DNA from 4 places in the Phyllobacterium sp. MT110 genome. Region 2 is predicted to be linked to each of the others. Evidence: riboswitches for the same ligand, from Rfam matches in the RefSeq annotation. Region 2 holds a riboswitch; each other region holds the start of a gene.
What was found. A riboswitch is a leader RNA that binds a small molecule or an ion and turns the genes downstream of it on or off. The one in region 2 is predicted to bind cobalamin.
Positions count from the first base shown of each region.

Region 1 (5,074 bases), 1.4 Mb from region 2:
CAAATTCTCCGTAGCTGAGCAGTTTGTTTTGTGGTTGGTCCGGGTGCTTCGAACACCATGAGGTCGCGATCCTGCGACGGATGGCGCAGGCGCAGGACATCGAGATCGAAGACATCGCTGACGATGCGCGGCGTCAGCGTTTCGTCGGGCGTGCCGGCGGCGACAAGCTGGGCGGCATGCATGACGGCGACGTGGGTTGCAAACGGCGCCACCAGCGGCAGGTCGTGCAGCACCGCTATAACAGTCACATCGAGACCGGCGACGAGCGCCAGCAGTTCGCTGCGCGCCTTCGGGTCGAGGTGATTGGTGGGTTCGTCGAGAAACAGGATGTCCGGCTGCTGGGCGATGGCGCGCGCCAGCTGCACGCGCTGCCTTTCGCCGCCGGAGAGCGAGCCGATGGGACGGCGCGAAAACGCGGCGATCCCGGCGCGGAGCAGGGCTTCCGTCACGATATCCCGGTCCTTCGCCTTGGTCAGGGTGCCGGTGTGCGGAATGCGGCCAAGGGAGACATAATCGTCCACCAGCAATTGCGGGTCCGGCATGTCGGTCTGGCCGACGAAGGCAAATCTCCTGGCCCGTTCCTTCGGCGGCAGCCGGTCTATTGCCGCGCCGTCGAGATGGATGCTGCCGGAGGAGGGGCGCTGCAGCCCGGCCAGCATGCGCAAAAGCGTGGATTTCCCGGCGCCGTTCGGCCCGATAATGGCAAGTCGCGCGCCGCGCGCGATGTCGAGCGATACCTCATCCACCAGCGTCTGGCCGGCGGTGCGGAACGTCACCTCGTCGGCACGCAGGGCGACGTGGTTCATGGGCGGATATCCGTGACTGCAGGCAAGGCACATGGTGTCAAATCCCAACCGGTAAACGTCGTGTTATCGCGGACGCTCCGTTCTCGTATAGTAACGTTATAACATTGGTCAATACCCGGTGTGTCATAGGTGCGCCGGAATGCGTGCGAGTGTCTTGTCCCAAAGGCCTTGCGGGCGCTGTGATGCTTTGGACCAGCCATCGGCGAGCGCGTGATACATCCGGGCGAAGTCCAGAAGATCGGCAAAGTCCGTGGCGGGATCGATATCGCCGAAGAGATATTGCGCCTTGCCGGGCGCCCGGAACGCCACGGTGCAGGGTCGTTCGCAGCCCGCCATGCAGCCAACACCGCGCACCTCATAGCCGAGCTGGCCATCGAGTTCCGCCCACAGCCTGTGGGCAAGGGTCTGTCCCGGTCGTGACAGTCCGTCAGCCGCCTTGCACTGGGTGCAGGCGATAATCTGGTGGTCGGGTCTTGGCGTGGTCATGCCGGTGCCTTGCCTTGTGGACAAAGGTTAGGGGAACGCGGCCAATGCACCATCGCGACAATGCGGGAGAGGACATCGCATCGCTCCCGGCACACCCCGTCCGGTTCGAATTGTAGATGAGATGGCAGGTCTCCTGGCTCGCGGGTCTCAGCTTCGCCTTGCCTTCCCGACCTTCCGGTCAGTGGCATGTCAGGCATCGCTCACCGCTTACAGTTGCGGGGGCAGCCACGGTCTCGGTCCCTTTTGGGTACGCCTCACCGTGTTCCCTTTTCATCTCCCGCGTTGTCGTGCGGAAGAAACCATCGGCGCGAATGCTATGCGGCCAGCCGCGCAGTTGCAAGCACGTTTATGCGGCAATTTTTACAGCTGCCAAAATTTTTGGCAAATGAAAGATTTCAATTGGCCGGTAACGCGCTAGAGTGCTGGGAGCATTTGTGGAACCGCAGTTTTTTGAATCAGACTTTTGAGGCGATATGGCAATTCACGCAGCAGTCTATCATCTGACACATTACCGGTATGACCGGCCCATCATGCTCGGGCCGCAGATCATCCGGCTCCAGCCGGCACCCCATTCCCGGACAAAAGTTCTCAGCCATTCCCTGAAAGTCAGTCCGGCCAATCATTTCGTCAACCTGCAGCAGGACCCCTACGGCAATTTCCTCGCCCGCTTCGTCTTTCCCGAACCGGTGACGGAGCTGAAGATCGAGGTCGATCTCGTCGCTGATATGACCGTCTATAATCCATTCGATTTCTTCGTCGAACCGGTCGCCGAGACCTGGCCGTTCAGCTATCCCGAAGAGATCAGCGACGACCTGTCGATCTATATGAAACCGCAACCGGCAGGACCGCTGGTTTCGGCTTTCCTTGCAACCATCGATCGCAGCCCGACGAACACGGTGAATTTCGTCGTTGATCTCAACGCACGTATCCAGCGCGAGATCGGCTATGTCATCCGCATGGAAACCGGGGTTCAGGAGCCGGACGCCACCTTGAACCTGCGCTCGGGATCGTGCCGGGATTCAAGCTGGCTGCTGGTGCAGGTGTTGCGCAATCTCGGTTTTGCCGCGCGGTTCGTCTCCGGCTATCTCATCCAGCTGAAGCCTGATCTTGTCGCCATCGATGGTCCCGCCGGCACCGACAAGGATTTCACCGACCTGCATGCCTGGTGCGAAGTCTATCTGCCGGGGGCGGGCTGGATCGGCCTCGACCCCACCTCCGGGCTTCTGACCGGCGAAAGCCACGTACCGCTTGCCGCTACGCCGCATTACCGCAACGCCGCACCGATTTCCGGCATGGCGGAATTCGCCAATGTGGAATTCGGTTTCGACATGCGCGTGACACGCGTATCCGAGCACCCGCGCATCACCAGGCCGTTTTCCGACGAATCCTGGAATGCGCTCGATGCGCTCGGCGAAAAGGTGGACGCGATCCTGAACGAGAGGGATGTACGCCTGACCATGGGCGGCGAGCCCACATTCGTGTCCATCGACGATTTCGAATCGGGCGAATGGAACACCGATGCGGTCGGGCCGACCAAGCGCGAAAAGGCCGACAGGCTGATCCGGCGGCTGCGCGAGCGTTTTGCGCCGGGTGGTTTTCTGCATTACGGGCAGGGCAAGTGGTATCCGGGCGAGAGCCTGCCGCGCTGGACGTTCTCGCTTTACTGGCGCAAGGACGGCAAGCCGATCTGGGTCAATCCCGACCTGATCGCGCCGGAGAACGGCAAGGCTGACGTCAAGCCGGAAGATGCCGGAAAACTCCTCGTCGCGTTGGCGCAGGAGCTTGGCGTTGAAGAAGAGATGGTGGCGCCCGCCTATGAAGATCCGGCGGAATGGATCATCAAGGAGGGCAACCTTCCCGACAATGTCGATCCGTCCAACTCCAGGCTCAAGGATCCGGAAGAGCGCAGCCGCATCGCCCGGGTTTTCGAGCGGGGCCTGACCGACCCAAGCGGTTTTGTCCTGCCGGTGCAGCGCTGGAACAGCCAGGCCTCCGGCCCGCGCTGGCGCAGCGAAAAATGGAAGACGCGGCGCGGCAAGTTGTTCCTGGTGCCGGGCGATTCGCCCGTCGGATACCGGCTGCCGCTCGGCGCCCTGCCGCATGTTCCGGCCTCGGAATATCCCTATATCGTGCCGGTCGATCCGTCGGTGGATCGCGGGGCGCTGCCGGACCCGGCACCGCAGGCGCGTGAGAACATCCTGGCGGTTGCCTCTTTCACTGCTGATGAAGGCAACCAGCAGGAGCGGGTCGAGCAGGAACTGGGGGAAATCGGCGGGGCCGTGCGCACCGCCATATCGGTCGAGCCGCGCGACGGGCGTCTCAGCGTGTTCATGCCGCCGGTGGAGGCGCTCGAGGACTATCTGGAACTGGTTGCGGCGGCGGAAGCTGCCGCCCACAAGCTCGGGCTGCCGGTCCATATCGAAGGTTACAGCCCGCCGCAGGATCACCGCATCAACGTCATCCGCGTTGCACCCGATCCCGGCGTGATCGAGGTGAATATCCATCCGGCGGCCAACTGGCGCGACTGCGTGGCAACGACAACGGCAATCTACGAGGAGGCCCGCCAGACGCGGCTCGGTGCCGACAAGTTCATGATCGATGGCCGCCATACCGGTACCGGCGGCGGCAACCATGTGGTGGTCGGCGGCGAAACACCGGCCAACAGCCCGTTCCTGCGCCGTCCTGATCTGCTCAAAAGCCTTGTCCTGCACTGGCAGCGCCATCCATCGCTGTCCTACCTGTTCTCCGGCCTGTTCATCGGGCCGACCAGCCAGGCACCGCGCATCGACGAGGCGCGGCATGACAGTCTCTACGAGCTGGAGATTGCCCTCTCGCAGGTGCCCCGGCCGGGCGAGGGCACGCCGCCTTTGCCCTGGCTGGTCGACCGGCTGTTCCGCAATCTGCTGGTGGATGTCACCGGCAACACGCACCGTTCGGAAATCTGCATCGACAAGCTGTTTTCCCCCGATGGTCCGACCGGCAGGCTCGGGCTGGTCGAGTTCCGCGGTTTCGAGATGCCGCCCAATGCGCGCATGAGCCTTGCCCAGCAATTGCTGATCCGCGCGCTGATCGCCCGGTTCTGGAACAATCCGATTCAGGGCAGTTTCGTCCGCTGGGGCACGGCGCTGCATGACCGTTTCATGCTGCCGGCCTATGTCTGGCAGGATTTCCTCGATGTTCTCGCCGATTTGCGCGAGAACGGCTTTGATTTCCGCCCGGAATGGTTCGAGGCCCAGCTGGAATTCCGCTTCCCCTTCTGCGGGGAAATCGAGAATGAGGGTGTGAAACTGGAAATCCGGCAGGCGCTGGAGCCATGGCATGTCATGGGCGAGCAGGGTACCATCGGCGGCACGGTGCGTTTCGTCGATTCCTCGGTGGAACGGCTGCAGGTCAAGGTCGACGGCTTCAATCCGGCGCGCTACAGCGTTGCCTGCAACGGGCGCGAGGTGCCGCTGAAGATGACGGACAGCCAGGGCACGGCGGTTGCCGGCGTGCGCTACAAGGCGTGGCAGCCGCGCTCCGGCCTGCATCCGATGATCCCGGTCAACACGCCGCTGGTTTTTGATATTTACGACCAGTGGTCGCAACGGGCGATCGGCGGTTGCGTCTATCATGTCGCACACCCCGGCGGGCGCAGCTATGATACGTTCCCGGTCAATTCGAACGAGGCCGAGGCGCGCCGGCTGGCGCGTTTCGAGCCGCGCGGCCATACGGCCGGCGGATATGAATTGCGCAGGGAGCAGCCATCGGGGGAATTTCCGATGACCCTTGATCTGAGAAGG
Region 1 is NZ_JBXAFE010000001.1:316,673-321,746, forward strand. Features, by position in the region: gene AC1Q5O_RS01540 (ABC transporter ATP-binding protein) at 1-806, opposite strand, end outside; gene AC1Q5O_RS01545 (DUF1636 family protein) at 930-1,292, opposite strand; cobalamin riboswitch at 1,399-1,611, opposite strand; gene AC1Q5O_RS01550 (transglutaminase family protein) at 1,766-5,074, shown strand, end outside.
Region 1: another riboswitch for cobalamin. It lies ahead of AC1Q5O_RS01545 (DUF1636 family protein); the one in region 2 lies ahead of cobU (bifunctional adenosylcobinamide kinase/adenosylcobinamide-phosphate guanylyltransferase).

Region 2 (5,074 bases):
GCAAAGATGCTCTCCAGCGTGGCGATGGAAACCGGGTCCTTCAGGCTGGAGACGAACACCGGCAGCGGATTGAGCCCCTTGGCGCGCAACGCATCAAGCAAAGCCGCAACAGGCTGGGTCTGGCCGCTCTGCACCAGCGCCCGGTAGAAGCAGATGGCAACGACAGGCGCGCCATCCGTCCAGTCGCGGCGCATCGCGTCCAGCGACGGCGCTGAATTGCCGGGCCACCACAACCCTGCTTTTAGCAGGGGCGCAGCCTCCTGCGGCTTCTCGCCTGATGAGATCAGCGCCGCGCAATAATCGAGGAAACGCTGGGCATTCTGCGCCCCGCCTTCCAGCAGATAATGCCAGAGCGCATCGCGGTCAGGCCGGGCGACCGTCGAAAACCGGTCGAGCCCCGGATCGGGCTTGTCGTCCCCCGGCAGCACCGCAAGCTGCACCTTGTGATTGACGGCGCAGGCATGCAGCGCTTCGAGGCCATAGGGCCAGTAGCTCTCGCCGCCGATCACCCGGACGACGATCAGCCTGGCATGGCGCGCTGTCCGCTCGACATAGGCATCGACGGACATCGGGTGCGACAGGCTCATCATATTGGCAAGGCGCAGCGAAACTGCACCGTCGCCCTGCCGCCGTGCGGCGGCAAGGCTCGCCAGTTCCGTATCGGCGGCGGACAGGAACAGCACATCTCCCGGCGTCTGGCCGAGGTCGATGGCCTCGGTGCCTTCAGCGATGGTGCCTTTCTGGGCAAGCAGGAGATGCATTCAATATCCTATCGTCAGGCAGCGGCAGCGGCGGTGACCGCCGATGTGATGGCGTCATTGTCGATATCGTGCAGTCCGATGACGACGAGACGGGTCTGCCGTTCCTCGCCCGGGTTCCACGCGCGGTCGAAGTAATGCTCGATGCGCGTGCCGACGGCCTGCACCACCAGCCGCATCGGCTTGCCGGGAACATCGGCAAAGCCTTTCAGGCGCAGGATGTCATGATCGGCAATGACGGCCTTCAGCTTCTCGACAAAGTTTTTGGGTTCGGCCACCGGACCAAGCCCGACAACAAAGCTCTCGAACTCGTCATGGTCGTGTTCTTCGCCCGCTTCATGGTCCATTTCATGGTGCGACTTGCGGTTGGCAATGTCCTCTTCGGTGCCGACGCCGAGACCGAGCAGCAGTTCATTGCTGAGCTTGCCGAAGCTGGCCGATACCATGTTGAGCGAGCGCGACGAGCGGCTCTGCACATCGCCGCGCACGCCGTCGAGCTGCTTGTCGCTGATCAGGTCGCTCTTGTTCAGCACGATCAGGTCGGCGGCACGGATCTGGTCCTCGAACAGTTCTTCAAGCGGGCTGTCATGGTCGAGCGATTCGTCCTGGATGCGCTGGGCGTCGACCTTGTCGTGGTCATCGGCAAAGCGGCCCTCGGACACGGCGGAAGCATCGATCACGGTGACGACACCGTCAACCGTCACCTGCGTCTTGATCTCCGGCCAGTTGAAGGCAGCAACCAGCGGCTGCGGCAGCGCGAGGCCCGAGGTCTCGATGACGATATGATCCGGACGGTCGGGACGGTCGAGCAGCTTGGTCATGGTCGGGATGAAATCATCGGCCACGGTGCAGCAGATGCAGCCATTGTTCAGCTCGATTACATCCTCGTCCCGGCAGGCTTCGATGCCGCAGCCCTTCAGCAGGCCGCCATCGACACCGAGATCGCCGAACTCGTTGATGATGAGCGCGATGCGCTTGCCATTGGCATTTTCGAGCAGATTGCGGATCATCGTGGTTTTGCCCGAACCGAGAAAACCGGTGATGACCGTTGCTGGAATCTTCTGACCCTGCATATTCCTATCCCTTCATGGTGAGCGGCAGCCCGGCTGCCACGAAATAGACTGTTGCCGCGGCCTGCGCCACGGCCTGATGGAGACGTCCGGCATGGTCGCGAAAATCGCGCGCCATGCGGTTCTCCGGTACAATGCCGAGACCCACTTCGTTCGAAACCAGAACGATCGAGCCCGGAAGTTTCGGCAGCACTTGCACGAGCTGCCGTGTCTCGGCGGTGATATCGCGCTCGGCCATCATCAGATTGGTCAGCCAGAGCGTCAGGCAATCGACAAGGATCGCCTTGTCCGCGGCTGCAACCCCCTGCAGGGTGTCCACGAGATCGAGCGGCTCTTCGATGGTGTGCCAGGATGAACCGCGCTGCGCCTTGTGCAGGTCGATGCGGACTGACATTTCCTCATCCCAGGACCTGCCGGTTGCGAGATAAACGGGGTCAAGGCCGGAAGCCATGATCAGGCCTTCGGCAAAGCTGGACTTGCCCGAGCGGGCACCGCCGAGAATGAAGGTCACGCCGTGATTCAGCTGGGGCATCGCCGTCACTGCAATCGCGATGATCCGTCAGGTACGATCAAGCGGAATGCGGGCGGGGAAACGAGCGCGTATACAATGCGAGCAGCCATAACAACCTCCGTGCTGGGCCTGAAGGGACACGACCCTTCGGTTCTTGGGCAGGATTGCCCCGAGCGCTTCCTGGGAAACGCTCTATGACTGGCAGGTCTCCTGGCTCGCGGGTCACAGGATGAATGCCGCCTTCCCGGTTTCCCAGTGGCTGCCTTCTGCATATGCGTCAGGCTTTGCATTGATCCTCGCCGCTCTACAGTCGCGGGGTCGGCTGCGGTGGGGTCGCCCTTGAGGGTACAACCGTCGCATTCCCTTTTGATCCCTTGGCCTTTGGCCAATATGGGAACCAATCATGGCTGGGACGTTATTCACCCCCCACGGGAAATGTCAATGGAATCCGCGCGGTTTGCTCAGGGAGTAGTGGGTGGTTCGACAAGCTCACCATGAGGGAGGTGGAGGATTGCAGGGGATATGTTCTGCAATCTCCGCGATTAGCATTGCAGCCCACCCATCCCCTCATGGTGAGCTTGTCGAACCACGCACCGCAGCACATGCAAGCAGCGCATCCACATCCAGCACTGTTTCAAGCTCGGCGGCGATACTGTCCAGCGCGGCGTCCACCCCGGCCTTGTAGTCGAATGCTTCAGCGGCAATGCCCATCGTGCCCAGCAGCGCGGCGCGAAACCGGTCCGCCCCGAAAAGCCCGTGCAGATAGGTGCCGAAAACCTTGCCGTCCGCCGATATGGCGCCGTCGTTGACGCCATTGATGCGCACGGCCGGGCGCGAACAGTCCGGGCCGGTCGTCCGGCCCAGATGAATCTCGTAGCCATCAAGCGGCAGGTCGAACGGCAGCGACTGCGCCGCCACGTTGCGCACGGTCTTTTCCGGCTCCATCACCGTATCGATATCGAGATGCCCGAGCCCTGCCGTCTCCGTCACGCTGCCCTCGATGCCGTCGGGATCGCGTACGGTCCGGCCGAGCATCTGGAAACCGCCGCATATGCCGATGATATGGCCGCCGCGCCGCCGGTGCAGGTCGAGATCCCTGTCCCAGCCGTTCTCGCGGAAGCGCAGGAGGTCGCCGATGGTGGATTTGGACCCCGGAATGATGACCAGCCCCGCATCGGCAGGCAGCCGCTCTCCGCTGCGCACCATCACCACATCCACCTGCGGTTCGGCCATCAGCGGGTCGAGATCATCGAAATTGGCGATGCGGTCGAGCACCGGCACGGCGATCTTCAGCGCCCGGCCCTCGCCCTTCACCAGACGCTCCAGCACGACGGAATCCTCGGCCGGCAGCCGCGCCGCGTCCTTCAGCCATGGCACCACGCCGAAAGACGGCCAGCCGGTGAACTGCGTTATGGCTTTCAGGCCGTCATCGAACAGCGAGACGTCGCCGCGAAACTTGTTGATGATATAGCCGGCGATCATCTCGCGGTCTTCCCGCTGCAGGATCGCATGGGTGCCCACGAGCGAGGCGATCACCCCGCCGCGATCGATGTCGCCGACCAGAACGACAGGCACATTGGCGCGGATGGCAAAGCCCATATTGGCGATATCGCCCGCCCGCAGGTTGATTTCGGCAGGAGATCCCGCCCCCTCGACGATGACCAGATCGGCGCCCTCACGGACGATGTCCCACGACGCCATGACCGCGTCGAGCAGCTGCGCCTTGAATGTCTGGTAGTCGCGCCCCTTGGCCTGGCCCCAGACTTTGCCCTGCACGATGATCTGGCTGCCGGTCTCCGATTGCGGTTTCAAGAGCACCGGGTTCATATGTACCGAGGATGGTACGCCGCAGGCGACGGCCTGCAGCCACTGCGCCCGCCCGATCTCGCCGCCATCGTCGCTGACCGCCGCATTGTTCGACATGTTCTGCGGTTTGAACGGCCGAACCGTCAATCCGCGGTTGCGCGCAAGCCGGCAAAGTCCGGCCACCAGGACGGATTTACCAACATCTGACCCTGTTCCCTGCAACATGATTGCGTGCGTCATGGGCTTTGAGTAGCGGATATGTCTTTCTCTTCCTAGCCCCCGGCAAAACCTATCTGAATCGTTGCGCGGCCCCGCGCTTGCGATAGAGTGGAAATCAAGAGGAATACAGGGAGGTTATCATGGATGCGGTCGTTGATACGGCGTCCGGCCAGTTCGAACTCAATGAGGATCAGCTGGCGATTCAGGACATGGCGCGCGCCTTCGCGGCGGACCGCGTGGCGCCGAACGCGCTGGCCTGGGACCGGGACAAGCATTTTCCCGCCGATGTGATTCGCGAGACCGGCCCGCTCGGCATGGGCGGCATCTACACCAAGGAAGAATTCGGCGGTTCGGGATTGAAACGCCTTGATGCGGTGCTGATCTTCGAAGCCCTGTCTGCCGCCTGCCCGGCCTTCTCCGCCTTCATCTCGATCCACAACATGGCGACATGGATGATCGATCTTTACGGCAATGACGAACAGCGCCAGCGCTTCGTGCCGCAGCTGACCTCGATGGAATGGCTGGCGAGCTATTGCCTGACCGAGCCCAATTCCGGCTCGGATGCCGCAGCGCTCAAGACCCGCGCGGTGCGGGACGGCGACCACTATGTCCTCAACGGCGCCAAGCAGTTCATATCAGGTGCCGGCGATACCGACCTTTACGTCACCATGGTGCGTACCGGCGAGGATGGCCCCAAGGGCATTTCGACC
Region 2 is NZ_JBXAFE010000001.1:1,715,894-1,720,967, forward strand. Features, by position in the region: gene cobN (cobaltochelatase subunit CobN) at 1-761, opposite strand, end outside; gene cobW (cobalamin biosynthesis protein CobW) at 776-1,831, opposite strand; gene cobU (bifunctional adenosylcobinamide kinase/adenosylcobinamide-phosphate guanylyltransferase) at 1,836-2,360, opposite strand; cobalamin riboswitch at 2,523-2,756, opposite strand; gene AC1Q5O_RS08865 (cobyric acid synthase) at 2,907-4,385, opposite strand; gene AC1Q5O_RS08870 (isobutyryl-CoA dehydrogenase) at 4,505-5,074, shown strand, end outside.

Region 3 (5,074 bases), on a different contig from region 2:
GCATCCTGGAAGCCCATCAGCCCGAGGCCGACCGGACGGTGACGCAGGTTGGAATGGCGCGCTTCCGGGATCGTGTAGAAGTTGATGTCGATGACATTGTCGAGCATGCGCATGGCCGTTGCCACAGTGCGCGCCAGACGCTTGAGGTCGAGACCTTCGGCTGCAATGTGATTGGCAAGATTGATCGAGCCGAGGTTGCACACCGCAACCTCATCCTTCGATGTGTTGAGGGTAATTTCCGTGCACAGGTTCGAGGAATGCACCACGCCGACATGACCCTGCGGCGAGCGAATATTGCAGGGGTCCTTGAACGTGACCCATGGGTGGCCGGTCTCGAACAGCATCGTCAAAATCCGGCGCCAGAGATCCAGTGCCCGCACGGTGCGGAAGACACGGATTTCCCCGCGTGCGGCCTTGGCTTCACAGGCCTCGTAGGCGGATTTGAATGCCGCGCCATAGAGGTCGTGCAAATCCGGCATCTCGTCGGGTGAGAACAGGGTCCATGACTCGTCCGCCTCGACGCGGCTCATGAACAGGTCAGGCACCCAGTTGGCGGTGTTCATGTCGTGGGTGCGGCGGCGGTCGTCACCGGTATTCTTGCGCAGATCGAGGAACTCCTCGATGTCGACATGCCAGGTTTCGAGATAGGCGCAGACCGCGCCCTTGCGCTTGCCGCCCTGATTGACCGCGATGGCCGTATCGTTGGCCACTTTCAGGAACGGTACAACGCCTTGGCTTTCGCCGTTGGTTCCCTTGATATGGGCTCCAAGGCCACGCACTGGCGTCCAGTCATTGCCGAGGCCACCGGAATATTTTGCCAGGAGCGCATTGTCCTTCACCGCCTTGAAGATGCCATCGAGATCGTCGGCGACGGTGGTCAGGAAGCAGGAGGAAAGCTGCGGGCGCAGCGTGCCCGAATTGAACAAGGTCGGGGTGGAAGCCATGAAGTCGAACGACGACAGCAGGTCGTAGAATTCGATGGCGCGCGCTTCCCGGTCGATCTCACGGGTGGCGAGGCCCATGGCAACGCGCATCAGGAAGGCCTGTGGCAGTTCGAACCGGATACCACGTGTCTGCTGGAGATAACGATCATACAATGTCTGCAGGCCAAGATACTGGAACTGCAGGTCGCGTTCCGGCTTCAGGGCTGCTGATATTTTCCGCAGGTCGAAGCGGGCGAGTTCCGGATCGAGCAGTTCGGCTTCAATGCCGGCCTTCACATAGGCGGGGAAATAATCGGCATAGCGTTCTGCCATTTCATGCTGGGTCGCCTGTTCGGGCCTGCCGAAGACAAAGCTCAAGGCTTCGCGGCGCAGCTTGTCGAGAAGCAGCCGGGCAGTGACAAATGAGTAGTTCGGTTCGGTTTCAACGAGTGTGCGTGCCGCCAGAATGGGTGCAAGCGATAGTTCGTCGAGGGTGATACCGTCATAGAGATTGCGCTGGGTTTCGCTCAGGATCGGCGCGGCGCTGACCCCCTCAAGTCCTTCGCAGGCTTCATCGATGATGCGGGCGAGGCGCGCCGCATCGAGCGGTGCCCTGGTCCCATCAGGCAGGGTGACGTTGAGGGACGGGCCGGTTGCGGCCACGGGTTCCACCAGTTTTGCGCGTTCTCTCGCGCGTTCTTCCCGGTAGAGCACGTAAGCACGCGCAACCTTGTGGTTTTCGCTGCGCATGAGGGCAAGTTCGACCTGATCCTGCACATCCTCGATGTGGAACAGACGTCCTTCGCTGCTGCGGCGCTTCAATGTTGTCACGATGTCGGCGGTCAAGCCTTCGACGACATCGTGCACACGGCGCGAACCGGCAGCGACGTTGCCTTCGACGGCGAGGAAGGCTTTGGTGAGAGCAACGGTGATTTTCAGCGGGTCGAAGGGTGTGACCGAGCCATTGCGGCGAATGACGCGATAGCCGGGCTCGCTGGATAATGGCAGCAATTCGGCGGGACGAACCGGCGACTGACCGTCGACGCGGGTGGTTTGAAGAGAAAGAGACATGTGCTTATACCCCAAATGTTGGGGGCAAAGGTCGAGCGCACGCGTGCAAGAATCCGATCAGCTTGCGGCCGACCATTGCAAGCGACACACCGGGACACCCCGCCCGTGGACGTTCATCATGTCATGGCAGGTCTCCTGGCTCACAGGTCGGCGCTGGTGTCGGCCTTCCCGAAGCGCGGCTCCAGTGGCATTGTCGACAACAACTCGCTGTTTACAGTTGCGGGGGCAGCGCCGGCCTCAATGTCCAGGACATTTCACCGGCTTCCCTCTTAGCTCCCGGTCTTGCGACTCGGGGAGAACCATAACATCTATATTTAGTATCAAATCGCCATTTTTAGTCAATAGGTGGATGGTGGCATCTTCGCGTGCTCAGAGCACTGCGGATTGCGGCAAGACGAACGGCACGGATTTTCCGGGCAGACCGCCTACCTTGAGCGCACATTCATAGACGCGCAGGATGCGGTCATCCGTCAAGACCTCCGTGGGGGTGCCCACAGAATCGGCCCTCCCCCTGTGCATGACCACGACCCTGTCGGCAAACATGGAGGTGAGGTTGAGGTCATGCAGGATAGCGATGACCCCGCCACCGCGATCGGCAAAGTCGCGGGCAATCTGCATGATGATCAGCTGATGTTTGATATCGAGGCTCGACACCGGCTCATCGAGAAACAGAAAGCGCGGCTGGCCGTCGAGCACCGGCTGCCAGACCTGGCAGAGGACGCGCGCCAGTTGCACCCGCTGCTGCTCGCCGCCGGAGAGTTCCTGATAGAACCGCCCGCCGAAACCCGCGAGGTCAACGCGCTCAAGCGCTTCATCGGGCAGTGTGTCGACGTTGTGGCGCGAAGCACCGGAGCGGCCGCTGGTCATGCCCAGCTTGACGATCTCACGCACGGTAAACGGAAAGGACAGCGAGGTGGATTGCGGCAGGATCGCCCGCATGGTTGCCATCTGCCAGAGCTTCAGCCGGTCGATCGGCGTGCCGTTGATGCTGATGACGCCCTCATGTGGCAGATCACCGGAGAGTGCGCGCATCAGGGTCGTTTTACCTGACCCGTTGGGTCCGACGATAACTGTGAATGCGCCGGCCTGCGCATCAAAGGATACGTCCTCGACAATTCTGTTTCGGCCGAGGGATACGGAGACATTGGAAACACGGATCATGGTCAGAGGTCCAGAATGCCGCGGCGGCGCAGCAATATCCACAGGAAGAACGGTGCGCCGACGGCCGCCGTGACGATGCCGATCGGCAGTTCGGACGGTGCAACGATGGTGCGGCTGACCGCATCGGCAATCAGCAGCAGGCTGGCGCCAAGGAGGGCGGCGGCAGGCAGGAGATAGCGATGATCGGGGCCGATCACGAGGCGCAGCAGATGCGGAACGACGACGCCGACAAAACCGATGCCGCCGCTGACCGCAACCGATGCGCCGGTGGCGGCAGCGACGGTGACAATGGCGATGCGTTTGAACCGCTGTACCGGGATGCCGAGATGGCTGGCCGATGCTTCCCCGAGGGCGAGCCCGTTGAGGCCGCGGGCGAGGAACGGTGAAATGACGAGGGCGAGCGCAATGAGCGGGCCTGATGCGGCGATCTTGACCCAATTGGCTCCCGCCAGCGATCCCAGCCCCCAGAATGTCAGATCGCGCAACTGTTTGTCGTCGGTGACATAGACCAGGACACCGATATAGGCGGCGGCCATGGCGCCGAGCGCAATACCGGCGAGCAGCATGGTGGCGATGGATGTCTGCCCGCGCCGTGTCGCGACGTGGTAGAGGACGAGCGTGAAGATGAGGGCGCCGAAGAAAGCGGCGAGCGGCAAGGCATAGAGACTGAACAGGGCGATCACCGGGGCGAGGAAGGTTCCGCCGAGAACGATGATGCTGACCGCGCCAAGCCCGGCGCCCGCCGAGACGCCGACGATGCCGGGGTCGGCCAGCGGATTGCGGAACAATCCCTGCATGACTGCACCCGATACGGCAAGGGACGCGCCGATCAGCGCCCCGAGAATGACGCGCGGCAGGCGGATATCGTAAATGATGATGCGGTCGCGGACGGAGAGCGCATTGTCTGTGGTATCGGATCCGGCAATCAGGGACTTCACGACGGAGAGGACCGATGCATCGGATGCACCAAAGGCAAGGCTGAAAAGGACTGTGGCAACGAGCGCCACGCACAGGCAGGCAATGACCATGCGCGCAAACGCCGACCGGTCACCATCCGGGCGCAGTCTGCTGCCGCCCTGTGCGGAAGCAAGGACGGCAGGTTTTCTCAAGACGGTCTCACTCATTTGCCGAGTTCGTTGCCGTAAATGGCTTCTGCCAGCTCGTGAATTGCCTTGGGCGCACGCGGCCCGAAGCCCAGCAGATACTGACCACTCATGCGGATGATCTTCTTGTCCTTGCCGGCGGGCGTTGCGGCAATCGCCGCATTGGCAAGAAGGTCGGCATTGTCGGACGCATGGTCACCACCGCGGTCCATGACCAGAATGACGTCGGGTTTGGCCGTGATGATTGCTTCGTCCGTCAATGGCTTGTATCCGGGGTATTCCGTGATCGCATTGTCGGCACCGGCCAGTGCAATGATCCCATTGGCTGCCGTTTTGGTGCCGGAGGCCATGATCTTGCCGCCCTGCGCGCTGAGGACAAACAGGATCCGCTTGCGGTTCTTGATGTTTTTCGTTGCATCTTCAGCCGCCTGCAAATCCTTCTCGACCTGCGATGCCAGCTTTTCGGCTTTCTCATCAACACCGAGGGCTGTGCCCACCACGCGTATTTTCGCCGCGATACTCTTTCCGGTGTAATCTTCCGGCACAAAAACGAAGGGCACGCTGGCCTTCTTCAGGACATCGATGGTTTCCTTCGGGCCGCTGCCTTCCACGGCAATGATGGCTGTCGGGTTGATGGACAGAACCCCTTCGGGGGACAGCGCGCGCATGTAGCCGACATCGGGCAGCTTCTGCGCCGCTTGCGGGTAGGTACTCGTCTGGTCACGACCGACGAGGTGCTGCTCCTCTTCGAGCGCATAGACGATCTCCGTGATGGAGTCGCCGATGGATACCACCCGGCTGGCATCGGGAAGACGC
Region 3 is NZ_JBXAFE010000003.1:266,911-271,984, forward strand. Features, by position in the region: gene AC1Q5O_RS16410 (ribonucleoside-diphosphate reductase subunit alpha) at 1-1,994, opposite strand, end outside; cobalamin riboswitch at 2,103-2,313, opposite strand; gene AC1Q5O_RS16415 (heme ABC transporter ATP-binding protein) at 2,364-3,155, opposite strand; gene AC1Q5O_RS16420 (FecCD family ABC transporter permease) at 3,158-4,279, opposite strand; gene AC1Q5O_RS16425 (heme/hemin ABC transporter substrate-binding protein) at 4,276-5,074, opposite strand, start outside.
Region 3: another riboswitch for cobalamin. It lies ahead of AC1Q5O_RS16410 (ribonucleoside-diphosphate reductase subunit alpha); the one in region 2 lies ahead of cobU (bifunctional adenosylcobinamide kinase/adenosylcobinamide-phosphate guanylyltransferase).

Region 4 (5,074 bases), 460 kb from region 2:
CGACATCATCGGCGTGATGCCGGACCCGGCCGAGATGAACAGGTACTTTTCCCCCGGATGCCTGCGCATGGAGAAATCGCCGAGCGGACCGAAGGCCTTCAGCCGCATGCCGGGGGTCAAATGATCCAGCATCCAGCGGGTGCCGATGCTGTTCTCCTGCGCCTTGACCGTCACGGCGATGGTGAAGGGCCGTGACGGGCTGGAGGAGAGCGTATAGGTGCGCAGGACGGCTTCGGGCTGCACCGGCAGCTCGAAGGTCATGAACTGGCCCGGCTCATAGCGGAACCAGTTCTGGTTGTCGGAACGGAATGTGAAGGTCTTCACATTCGGCGCTTCCTCGATGATCGACAGACACTCCAGCAGATGCAGCCGGTCATTCCATGGCTGCATCTGGTCGAGGTGCGGGTAAGACTGAGGAACGCCCATGTTCATTGTGTACCTATGCTACCTTGCTGAGCCGCGTATCGCCGCCGGAGAGACGCTCTTCCATGAACCTGCAGTACCATTCGAGGAATTGCAGCACGCCGCCTTCATGCTCGGGCGAATAGGGTCCGGGCTCGTAGGCGGGCGAGCGAATGCCGAAGGCGTTTTCCTCGACGATCCGGCGGTCCTGGTCATTGGTCTCGAGCCAGACATGCGTCAGTTCCTCGATGGTGTAATCCACGCCCTCGACCGCATCCTTGTGCACCAGCCATTTGGTGGTGACCTGCGTTTCATCCGGGCCGAGCGGCAGCACGCGGAAGGAAATGGCATGGTCGCCGAGGATATGGTTCCAGGTGGTCGGGTAATGGAACAGCAGCAGCGAGCCGATCTGCTTCTCGTTGACACTGTCGCTGAGCTGCCGGCCGACGGCGCGGCGCCCGCTCATCGTATAGCTTTCCGCATCGCGCAGCAGCGGCACACGGGTGGCGCGGTACTGGCCATCATCGGACATGCGGAAAATGCTGGGCAGGCCTGCCGCTTCGCAGCGCTGCCAATGCGCGGCAATTTCCGGATCGTCTGCGGCGCCCTGGACACCGCTCACACTCGGCGCTTCCGGGAAGGTCTTGCACAGCTCGGGATGATTGGCCACGCAGTGATAGCACTCGCGGTTGTTTTCCCAGACCAGCTTCCAGTTGCCCTTTTCGACGATGGTGCTCTGATAGGCGACCTTGGTTTCGGTGAGGTGGTGCGGCGCGAGATAGGGTTCGATCAATGCGCGCGTCGCGCTGAAATCGACAGGATTCTGCGCCAGGCAGATGAAGATGTAACCGCCGACGCTTTCGCACTGCACCGGCTTCAGACTGTGCTGGCTGGCGTCGAAATCATCGCCCATCTGGCGGGCGAACAGCAGGCGCCCGTCAAGCTCGTAGGTCCACTGGTGATAGGGGCAGACGAGCTTGGCCGACGTGCCGCGCTCGGCTGAGCAGACGCGCGAGCCGCGATGGCGGCAGGAATTGTGAAAAGCCCGGATCTGGCCCTGGCGGTCGCGCACGATGACCACGGGATAGTCGCCGACCTGCACCGTGAAGAAGTTGCCGGGCTTGGCGACTTCGCAATCATGGCCGATGAACAGCCAGTCGCGATAAAAGATGTTCTCCATATCCAGCCGGAAATAATCCGGATCGGAATAGAAAGACTGTTCAAGGCCGTAGCCGGGTTTCCGGTTTCTCAGGTTCCGGAGCAGTTCGTTGCGTATATCCATGTCGTGTCCTCGCCTCGATGTTGCGAAAGAACTGACTGGTGGTGACGGAGGAAGAACGCCTGCACGGCCAGCCACCGGCTGGTGCCCGCACAGAATCATGCTCCTTGATCGCCCACCGCGATCAGTCGGTTTTTGGTACCGAGGCTGGTTTCCGGGCTCTGGAGTTGCCGTATCGGCTGTCACGACGCCTTCCCGGGGTTGTGACCCAGTGGCTGTTATGCCGTGTTTCACTCCACTACCGTTGCGGGGGCAGCGCCGGGTTTCCGACCGGCTTCCCAATTCTCCGCTTCCCTAGAAAAGCGGCACCTCAAGTGCCCCGATAAAAGCATCCGGCACCCAAAAAGAATAGGTGCGGAAACGACATCGCATTTACGTAAGACGACACGCCGGGCGCGTGTACACTATGTCGCAGATTGGCGATCAAACGGCCTCCGGTTCAATCCAGAACCACCAGTTCCTCGAAATGATTCATATCGGCAAAACTGCAGAATGCGGGCGGATTCAACGCAATGACCGGCGATTCACGCCGGATGAATGCTAGGCAATCATCCAGAAGTTCCTGCCAGGCCCCGAGCCTTTCGTCCGGGAACCGCGCGATCGGATAGGCCAGCGTGATGTGGAAGACATAGGTGTCGTGATCAGGATGCCGGTAACCGAACGGCACGGCCAGTTCGTCGCGCCAGGCGCGCATGATGCGCTCGTCATATTCACTCGCACCGGCCACGGTCAGGCCTGCGGGCGTGACATCGATCACCTCGACGTTGAACGGCCCGCATCCCTCGAAATCCTGAAGGCGATCCACGTAAAGCCGCGTCATGTCGTCGATGCTTGTCTCCAGTGGAACATCATCCGGCCAATAGGACGGGCGGCGGCGATATTCGATAATGCCCTGAAACAGCGTCATGTGCAGGCTGGAGACGGGGGTAAAGGCCAGTTGGCCGGCATCGGGCATCGCCAGAATCCGGTCGCGCACGGCAATGACCGAGGCTTCCGACTCGGAGCCCTTCACCAGATGGCAGACCACCGTATTGCCGGGTTCCGGCTGAAAGACGCCCGCGCCGTTGTAGCGCCGGCCGAGATGCACCGGCGGTTCCGGGTGCAGGCTGGCGGCAAAGCGGGCGAGCGAAGGCTTGATCAGGTCGAGCATGGAAACCCCGTGACGAGAGAAGACGATGCAATCGCCATAGGACAGCTCTTTGTCAGACTGATGAAGCCCCGCCCCTTTTCCTATGGCCGGTGGAGATATTCCTCGATCGACGCCTGTTTCATTTCAATCGAGAAACCCGGCAGCGACGGCGGCATATAGGCGGCATCCCGGATGTTGCAGGGATCGACAAAATGTTCGTGCAGATGGTCGACATATTCGATCACCCGCCCCTCCTTCGTCCCCGACACGGCGATGTAGTCGATCATCGACAGATGCTGCACATATTCGCACAGGCCGACACCGCCCGCATGCGGCCAGACAGGCAGTTCATATTTGGCGGCGATCAGCAGCACGGCCAGCACTTCATTGAGGCCGCCCATCCGGCACGAATCGATCTGCACCACATCGATGGCGCCTTCGGCGATGAACTGCTTGAACATGATGCGGTTCTGGCACATCTCGCCGGTCGCGACCTTCACAGGCTTGATTGCCTGCCGGATCTTACGGTGGCCCGCCACGTCATCCGGGCTGGTCGGCTCCTCGATGAAGAACGGCTTGACGAAGGCAAGCTTGTTGACCCAGTCGATGGCCTCGCCCACTTCCCAGACCTGGTTCGCATCGATCATCAGGATACGGTCCGGCCCGATCACCTCGCGGGCAATGGTCAGGCGGCGGATATCGTCTTCAAGATCGCGGCCGACCTTCATCTTGATGTGGTTGAAACCGGCGTCGACCGCTTCCTGACAGAGGCGACGCAGCTTTTCATCGGAATAGCCAAGCCAGCCTGCCGAGGTGGTGTAGCAGGGATAGCCTTCCGCCTGCAGCGTGGCGATCCGCTCCTTCTTGCCGCTCTCCGCCTTGCGCAGGATGGCGAGTGCTTCCTCGCGCGTCAGCACGTCGGTCAGGTAGCGGAAGTCGACGATATCGACGATTTCTTCCGGCGTCATCTCGCCGACCAGCTGCCAGACCGGCTTGCCCGCCTCCTTGGCAAGCAAGTCCCAGACCGCATTGACCACCGCGCCCGTCGCCAGATGCATCGCACCCTTGTCGGGCCCGATCCAGCGCAACTGGCTGTCGCCGGTGATGAAGTGCCAGAAGCGGCCGGGATTTTCCTTCACCCAGTCCAGTTCCAGCCCAACGACGAGATGCTTCATCGCTTCAATCGCCAGGCAGCAGATTTCATTGCCGCGACCGATGGTGAAGGTCAGCCCATGGCCGGACAAAGCCGTGTTGTCCGTATCGAGGATGACATAGGCGGCGGAATAATCCGGGTCCGGGTTCATGGCGTCCGATCCATCCAGGCTCTGCGAGGTGGGAAAGCGGACGTCGAAGACGCGAAGATCGGTAATGCGGGTCACAATATGCCTCTTGAATAATGTTGCGGGTCAGCACGCGTTAGACGTCGGCGCGTGCCACCTGTTTCTGGGTGCCAAGGCCGTCAATGCCCAGCTCGATCACGTCACCTGCCTTAAGGTAGCGCGGTGGCTTCATGCCCATGCCGACGCCGGGCGGCGTCCCGGTCGAGATGATGTCGCCGGGATGCAGCGACATGAACTGGCTGAGATAGGAGACGAGGAAGGCAACGCCGTAGACCATGGTCCGGGTCGAGCCGTTCTGCATGGTCTCACCATTGACCTTCAGCCACATGCCGAGGTTCTGCGGGTCGGCCACTTCATCTTTCGTCACCAGCCAGGGGCCGGTCGGACCGAACGTGTCGCAGGATTTGCCCTTGGTCCATTGCCCTGCCCGCTCCGTCTGGAAGGCGCGCTCGCTGACATCGTGCACGGTGCAGTACCCCGCGACATAATCCAGCGCCTCGGCCTCACTGACATATTTTGCCGCGCGGCCGATGACGATGCCAAGCTCGACTTCCCAGTCGGTCTTTTCCGAACCGCGCGGGATGACCAGATCGTCATTCGGGCCCGATATCGCCGATGTGGCTTTCATGAAAATCACCGGCTCCGGCGGAACGGCCATGCCGGATTCCGCCGCGTGGTCGGCATAGTTGAGGCCGATGCAGATGAATTTTCCGGTTCCGGCAACGCAGGGGCCGAGGCGCGGATTGCCGCCGACCCGCGGCAGGCTCTCTAAATCCAGCGCCGACAATTTTGCCAGCGCTTCCGGGTCGAGCACGGTCCCGGCAAGATCGTTCACCTTGCCGGAGAGATCGCGGATGTGCCCCTTGGCATCCAGCACGCCGGGCTTTTCCTGTCCCGGTTCGCCATAGCGTAGAAATTTCATCG
Region 4 is NZ_JBXAFE010000001.1:2,178,168-2,183,241, forward strand. Features, by position in the region: gene AC1Q5O_RS10985 (FAD-binding oxidoreductase) at 1-432, opposite strand, end outside; gene AC1Q5O_RS10990 (aromatic ring-hydroxylating oxygenase subunit alpha) at 440-1,684, opposite strand; cobalamin riboswitch at 1,810-2,009, opposite strand; gene AC1Q5O_RS10995 (DUF1868 domain-containing protein) at 2,121-2,831, opposite strand; gene AC1Q5O_RS11000 (L-fuconate dehydratase) at 2,912-4,189, opposite strand; gene AC1Q5O_RS11005 (fumarylacetoacetate hydrolase family protein) at 4,227-5,072, opposite strand.
Region 4: another riboswitch for cobalamin. It lies ahead of AC1Q5O_RS10990 (aromatic ring-hydroxylating oxygenase subunit alpha); the one in region 2 lies ahead of cobU (bifunctional adenosylcobinamide kinase/adenosylcobinamide-phosphate guanylyltransferase).